2 linked regions of the Pleomorphomonas sp. PLEO genome follow. The protein of the gene in region 1 interacts with the protein of each later gene in a pairwise test. Links are inferred from orthologs where the notes say so. Each region holds a gene or a part of one and is shown on either strand. Other genes may lie near its edges.

The links. Proteins that work in one complex are often made in the same cells at the same time.
Region 2: the proteins of sfsA (region 1) and AB6N07_RS02830 interact in binary tests that used the Escherichia coli proteins (3 or more experiments, as listed by UniProt). The link is inferred for Pleomorphomonas sp. PLEO from one-to-one orthologs.

What each region holds. Positions count from the first base shown.
Region 1 is NZ_CP166625.1:2,847,145-2,850,951, forward strand. The notes cover bases 508-3,310. They hold sfsA (DNA/RNA nuclease SfsA), read left to right. Parts: upstream 508-1,465; coding sequence 1,466-2,155; downstream 2,156-3,310. Other genes in these bases: AB6N07_RS13220 (AcvB/VirJ family lysyl-phosphatidylglycerol hydrolase), read left to right, coding at 508-1,434; map (type I methionyl aminopeptidase), read left to right, coding at 2,262-3,092; AB6N07_RS13235 (DUF1178 family protein), read right to left, coding at 3,099-3,310. Outside these bases: bifunctional lysylphosphatidylglycerol flippase/synthetase MprF, read left to right, coding at 1-19; more of AB6N07_RS13220, read left to right, coding at 16-507; more of AB6N07_RS13235, read right to left, coding at 3,311-3,341; AB6N07_RS13240 (DUF4139 domain-containing protein), read left to right, coding at 3,591-3,807. UniProt on the Escherichia coli protein: Binds to DNA non-specifically. Could be a regulatory factor involved in maltose metabolism.
Region 2 is NZ_CP166625.1:651,213-654,670, reverse strand. What follows is about bases 1-2,956. They hold AB6N07_RS02830 (glutamate-5-semialdehyde dehydrogenase), read left to right. Parts: upstream 1-817; coding sequence 818-2,095; downstream 2,096-2,956. Other genes in these bases: rsfS (ribosome silencing factor), read left to right, coding at 2,807-2,956; AB6N07_RS02825 (nicotinate-nucleotide adenylyltransferase), read left to right, coding at 2,092-2,706; proB (glutamate 5-kinase), read left to right, coding at 1-815. Also shown: more of rsfS, read left to right, coding at 2,957-3,226; 23S rRNA (pseudouridine(1915)-N(3))-methyltransferase RlmH, read left to right, coding at 3,398-3,458. UniProt on the Escherichia coli protein: Catalyzes the NADPH-dependent reduction of L-glutamate 5-phosphate into L-glutamate 5-semialdehyde and phosphate. The product spontaneously undergoes cyclization to form 1-pyrroline-5-carboxylate.

The sequences.
Region 1 (3,807 bases):
GGGAGCCGTTTCCAAATGAAGCGACTGATACTGTTCGTCATGACCGGCCTCCTTTTGGCGGCCGGTATAGCGACGAGCGCATTTATCTATCTTTTCCCCAGCCTGCCGGTCGAAAAGACGGACACTCTCGGTATCGCCGAGGTGATCGCACCGCGCAAAGAGCCGACTGGCATCGTCTATTTGCTGTCGAGCGCCGGTGGCTACGGTTTTTGGGATCGCGTGACGGCCCGCCGCTATGCGGCAAAGGGCGCGATCGTCGTCGGTATCGATACGCCGGCCACGTTCGCCAAAGCGGAAAAGCTCCCCGATGACTGCGTCTACTTCGTCTCCGACGTCGAGCAGGTCAGCCAGGACATTCAGCGGGTGCTGGATGTCGACAGCTATCATTCGCCGTTGATTGTCGGCAGCGATCTCGGCGGCACCTTCGCCCTGGCGCTGGCCGCCCAATCGCCGGATGCCACGATCGGCCGCACGATCGCCGTCGATCCGCGCGCGGCGCTGCCGCTGCGCAAGGAGCTGTGCAGCGACGCCAAGCACGCCAAAGCGGCGGACGGCAACGGCTGGGTCTATGAGCTTCAGAAGGGGCACCTTCCCGACCCGATCGACGTTTATCTGACCCGCGACGCCGACCCAACCGGGGCCTCGCATGTCGATGAACTGGTCGGATCAGGCTTTGGCATTGCCACGGCCAAGAGCGTGAAAGTCGCCAGCCGGACGCTGGACGGCGCGGTGCTCGAGCAGTTGGTGAGCAAGGAAGACAACGGATCGCCGCTGGCCGGTATTCCGATCACCCTGGTGCCGGCCACGGCGACGCACGACACCATGGTCATCATCTATTCTGGCGATGGCGGTTGGCGCGACATCGACGCCGAGATCGGCGGCTATCTGGCCAAGGCCGGCGTGCCTGTGGTCGGCATCGACTCGCTACGCTATTTCTGGAACGATATCGACCCGGCCGACGCCGCCGACGACCTTGCCAAGGTGATCGACGCCTACACGAAGAAGTGGAACGTCCACAAGGTGGCGCTCGTCGGCTATTCCTTCGGCGCCGATGCGCTGCCGGCCATCTATCAAGCGCTGCCCGCCGACCACAAGGCCAGCGTCAATCTCGTCTCGTTGCTCGCCTTCACCGGTGCGCGGCAGTTCGAAATTCAGGTCTCAGGTATCCTTGGCGGCAAGACCGACCCCAACGGACCGTCGACGCTTCCGGACCTCGAGAAAATCGAGCCGGCCAAGGTGCAGTGCATCTATGGCAGCGAGGACGATGAGACGGCTTGCACACGCCTGCCGAAAGACAAGGGCTTCAGCCTGATCGTCCATCCCGGCGGTCATCACTTCAACGACGACTACAAGCCGGTCGCCAAGGACATTCTCGATCGCCTTGTTCCGCAGGACACCGCGTCGACCGCCGTGGAGGCACAGGCAACGCCTTGACGAAGCCGCCGGGAACGGGGAACAAGGCGTCATGCGCTTTCCCGTTCCGTTGGTTCCCGGCCGGCTCGTCCGCCGTTACAAACGCTTCCTCGCCGACTGTCTTCTGGACAGTGGCGAGGAGGTAACCGCCCACGTCGCCAATTCGGGTTCCATGCTCGGCCTTGCGACGCCCGGTTCTCGCGTCTATCTCTCCCGTTCCGACAATCCGAAGCGTAAGCTTGCCTGGAGCTGGCAGCTCATCGAGGTGGACGTTACGCTGGTCGGCATCGATACCGGCCTTTCCAACCGCATCGTCGCCGAGGCGATCGCTGAGGGGCGCATTCCCACCCTTGCCGGCTACGAGACGCTGCGTCGCGAGGTGCCCTACGGCGCGCGCAGTCGTGTCGACATGTTGCTAGAAGGCGCGGGACGCCCGCCCTGCTATGTCGAGGTCAAGTCCGTCACTTTGTCGCGCAAGGTGGGGATGGCCGAGTTTCCCGATGCCGTTACCGCGCGTGGGGCAAAACATCTCGCCGAGCTTGCCGCCGTGGTCAAAGCCGGAGCACGGGCCGTCCTTGTCTATCTCGTACAGCGCGGCGACTGTGATCGCTTCGAGCTCGCCGCCGATATCGATCCGGCTTACGCCATGGCGGCGGGGGCGGCTCGCGCAGCCGGCGTCGAAATGCTGGTGGCGCGCACCGTGATCACGCCGGAGGGAATCGAAATCCGACCCGATTTCTGACAGAATAGTGAAACACAGCCGTGTACTCGGCGCGGTGCTTGGGTATATGACGACGAAAACACGAGGCCGTTCGGCTTCCAATGCCAGATACAGGTTGGTTGATCCGATGATCAATTATGTCGACGCGGCGGTCGCTCCGCTGCGCAACACCGGAGACATTCGCCTTTACACCGCGGCCGACTTCGACGGCATGCGCAAGGCCTGTCAGTTGACCGCCGGCTGCCTCGATGAGCTCGTGGATATCGTCAAGCCGGGCGTTTCCACGCAGGAGATCGACGACTTCGTCTATAATTATGGCTGCGATCATGGCGCCCTGCCGGCCACCATCTATTATCGCGGCTATACCAAGTCGGTCTGTACCTCGATCAACCATGTGGTCTGCCACGGCATTCCCGATGACAAGCCGCTGCGCGAGGGCGACATCGTCAACATCGACGTCACCTTCATTGTTGATGGCTGGCACGGCGATTCCTCGCGCATGTATGGCGTTGGCGTCATCAAGCGCGCGGCCGAGCGGCTGATCGATGTGACGCATGAGTCGCTGATGCGCGGCATTGCCGCCGTACGGCCCGGAAACACCACTGGTGATATCGGCGAAGCCATTCAGAGATATGTCGAGAGCGAGCGCTGCTCAGTGGTACGCGATTTCTGTGGCCACGGCGTCGGCAAGCTATTCCACGACACGCCGAATATCCTGCATTACGGCCGCAAAGGCGAAGGTCCCGTGCTGAAGCCGGGCATGATTTTCACCATCGAGCCGATGGTCAATCTCGGCCGGCCGCATGTGAAGGTGTTGTCCGACGGCTGGACGGCGGTAACGCGCGACCGTTCGCTATCGGCGCAGTTCGAACACGCCGTCGGCGTCACCGATGCGGGCTGCGAGATCTTCACGCTGTCGCCGAAGGGCCTGTTCAAACCGCCGCTGAAGGCTGCCTGAAGGTTCTCAGCACCCGGCGGCCATCGGACAGCCGGGATTGGCGCAGCTCGACGGGTTGCAACCCGGTTCGGCTGCGAACGACGCCTTGGCTGCTCCCACGCTGGGGGCCATCAGGGCCTTTTCGACATGCGCAACACCGCAGGACGGGCAGGCGTAATCGGCCTTCTTTGCCTCCCAGTCGGCATTGCCGCCGAACCAGTCGTCGAAGTCGTGGCCGCAGGCGGCGCAGTGCAGGTTGAAATGGATCATGGCTGGGCCGTGGTCTCTCGTGTTGTCGTGGCTGATAGGTCGCCGCGACGGCCGATCCTGTCAAGCGCAGTTCCCCCTAGGAGCCAGGCTCTAGCCGGTGCGTGGATCGTCATGCGTGCTGACGGATGCACGATTGCGATGCTCAAGGCCTCGAAGCCGCCACAGGTCTGTCTTCGCGGCATCTCAATCCTGGGGCAGGATCGGGCCATAGGATGCAACCGTGTCTCGGGGGAGATCAACGTGAAATCGATGTTGTTTGCCGCCGCGCTTTTGAGCGCCGCTTCGCCTCTCGTACTGGCAACCACGGCCTTTGCCGATGACAAGGTGGGTTCCGTGCTGTTGTCGTCGGGAGGGCTGGCCGAGATCGTTCGCAACGTCGATCTCGCGGCGGGTGAAAGCCATCTGGCGCTGCAAATTCCCGCCGACCAGGCCGACGATGTTCTCAAGAGCCTTCTCGTCAGCGACC
Region 2 (3,458 bases), 2.2 Mb from region 1 along the record:
TTCTGTTGACCCTGGGCGATACCGAGGAGCGACGCCGCTATCTCAACGGCCGTGCCACCCTCGGCAAGCTCTTGAAGCTCGGCGCCGTGCCGGTCATCAATGAAAACGACACGGTAGCCACCACCGAGATCCGCTATGGCGACAATGATCGGCTAGCCGCCCGTGTCGCCGCCATGATGGGCGCTGATCTCTTGGTGCTTTTGTCCGACATCGATGGTCTCTATACGGCGCCGCCTCAGGTCGACCCCAACGCTTCTCTGATCCCTGTGATCGACCGCATCACACCGGAGATCGAAGCCATGGCCGGCGGCGCGGCTTCCGAATTGTCGCGCGGTGGAATGAAGACCAAGATCGACGCCGGCAAGATCGCCACAGTCGCCGGCACGGCTATGATCATTGCCTCCGGCAAAGTGGCGGCGCCGCTCTCCCGTGTCGACGCCGGTGGGCCACACTCGCTATTCCGAGCCGAAGCCAACCCGGTCACCGCCCGCAAGGCCTGGATCGTCGGTCACATCGACGCGCCCGGCGTTCTGACGATCGACGCCGGCGCCGTCCGGGCGCTGAAACAGGGGCGCAGCCTGCTGCCACCCGGCGTGACCCGGGTCGATGGAGATTTCCATCGCGGCGACACGGTGATCGTTGTCGATGAAGCCGGTGTCGAGCTGGCCCGTGGCCTCGTCGCTTATGATGCCGTCGATGCACGGCGCATTCGCGGCCAGAACTCGACGGTAATCGAAGATATCCTCGGCGCACCCGGCCGCAGCGAAATGATCCATCGCGACGACCTCGTGCTAAAGGGCGACCTCGGAGACTGACCATGACTGCATTGACCGACGTTTCCGTTCACGACCTGATGGCCGATATTGGCCGGCGCGCGCGCGTCGCCGCCCGTCGCCTTGCCCGCGCCTCAACACAAGAAAAGGCGGCGGCGCTGACCGCTATGGCCATAGAGGTTCGTGCCCGCGAAGCCGACATCCTCAAGGCCAACGCCATCGATGTCGCGGCCATGAAGGAAAATGGCGTTGCCGCCTCCTTCCTTGATCGCGGCACGCTGGATCCCGCTCGCGTCGAGGCCATCGCCAAGGCGCTGGAGGAAATCGCTGCCCTGCCCGATCCGGTCGGCCGTGTGCTCGCCGCCTGGACGCGGCCGAACGGCCTCGCCATTGAGCGCGTTGCAACGCCGCTCGGCGTCATCGGGATCATTTTCGAAAGCCGGCCCAACGTCACCGCCGACGCCGGCGCCCTCTGCCTGATGGCCGGCAACGCCGCCATCCTGCGCTGCGGCTCCGATTCGCTTCGCTCGTCGCAGGCGATCCTTGTCGCGCTCGTCGCCGGTCTCCGGACGGCCGGCCTGCCCGAGGATGCCATCCAGTTGGTGCCGATCAAGGACCGCGCCGCCGTGGGCGAGATGCTGACCGGCCTCAGCGGGTCGATCGACGTCATCGTTCCGCGTGGCGGCAAGAGCCTGGTCGCCCGCGTCCAGGCCGAAGCGCGGGTGCCGGTGTTCGCCCATCTCGAGGGCATCTGCCATATCTATGTCGATCGGGCCGCCGACCTCGACATGGCCGTCACCGTGACCGTCAACGCCAAGCTTCGGCGCGTCGGCGTCTGCGGCTCGGCCGAGACTCTGCTCGTCGACCGCGCTGTGGCTGATACGCACCTCCTGCCAATTCTCAAGGCGCTTCACGAGCGCGGCTGCGAAATCCGGGCAACTGAGGAAATTCGCGCCCGCTTCCCGGCAGCCGTGCCGGTAACCGAAGCCGATTGGTCGACGGAATATCTGGCGCCGATCATTTCGGTGGCACTGGTCGACGGCATCGACGCCGCCATCGAGCACATCGAAACCTACGGCTCGCATCACACCGACAGCATCATCACGGCTGACGAAACGGCGGCCGCCCGCTTCTTTGCCCGTGTCGACTCAGCCATCGTGCTGCACAACGCTTCGACGCAGTTCGCCGACGGTGGCGAATTCGGTATGGGCGCCGAGATTGGCATTGCCACCGGAAAGATGCACGCCCGTGGCCCGGTCGGCGTCGAGCAGTTGACCTCGTTCAAGTACCGCGTGCGCGGCAGCGGCCAGACGCGACCGTGACGACACCCCGCCTCCCCGTCACATTCCCGGGCATGCGCATTGGCCTGTATGGTGGTTCCTTCAATCCGCCACACCGAGGCCATGCCCACGTGGCGCGGCTGGCACTTCAAAGACTTGGGCTCGATCGCATCTGGTGGCTGGTCAGCCCTGGCAACCCCTTGAAGTCGATGGACGGCCTACCGGATGTCGGCCAACGGCTGGCAGCCGTGCGGCGGGTCGCCAACCACCCGCGCGCGGTCGTCACCGACCTCGAGGCGCGACTCGGAACGCGCTATACAGTCGACCTCATCCGGCGGCTGAAAGCGCTCAGACCAGATGTTCGTTTCGTGCTGGTCATCGGTGCCGACAACTGGGCGACGTTCCACCGCTGGGGCGGCTGGCGCGAGATCGCCCAAACGGTGCCGATCGCGGTCATCGACCGCCCCGGAGCCACCTTCGCGGCGCTGGCCTCACCGGCCGCCCGTACTTTTGCCGGCGCGCGCGTCGCCGAGTGTGACGGCCTCTTGCTGCCAAGCCTTGCCCCCCCCGCCTGGATATTCATCGCCGGCGTCAAGGTGCCGCTGTCATCGACCGCCCTGCGCCAAACCAGCTTAGCCATTGGTCCAGCCTGATCTTGAAAACGTCACCGTCAAGGTTCATCCTTTCAATCATCGGCGGTTGTCGGCATGGGGCCGGCTGTCGCGGACCATTTCACGAGGTGCACCCCTGAGCATGCCTTTCACCGAGGGCGCCTTCAGCGCCAACTCCTTTGCCGACGTCGCTGCGTTCTCCGGCGATGCCACTCCTCTTCCGCGATCCCTGCTCGATACGATTCTCGCCAGCCTTGACGACGCCAAGGCCGAGGCCGTCGTTGATATCGACGTTGCCGCCAAGACGCCGATCGCCGATCACATGGTGATCTGCACGGGTCGCTCCACTCGCCATGTCGGCGCCATCGCCGACCATTTGGCCAAGGACCTGAAGGATGCCGGCTTCGGCGCCGTCGCCATCGAGGGTCAGCCGGCCTGCGACTGGGTATTGATTGACGCGGACTCGGTCATCGTCCACGTCTTCCGCCCGGAAGTGCGCGAGTTCTATCATCTTGAGAAGATTTGGGCGCCCGACCCGGAGCCCGCTACCGGCCGCCGTTGAGGTATCCACCCAGAAAAGTGGATACCCGAGCTGGAACGATCCGCTTGGAAAGCTGTAGACTTTTCGAAGGCGCGGATAGTCCGGAAATGGCTCGGAAGCTTCTCATGACCCCGACGCGCGGGGCCGCTGGCCCCGCCGGTACGGCGCGTGCGCCCGACTAAGAAGAGACTTATGCGCATCGCCATTCACGCTGTTGGAAAACTGAAGGCCGGCCCTGAGCGCGAGCTTGCCG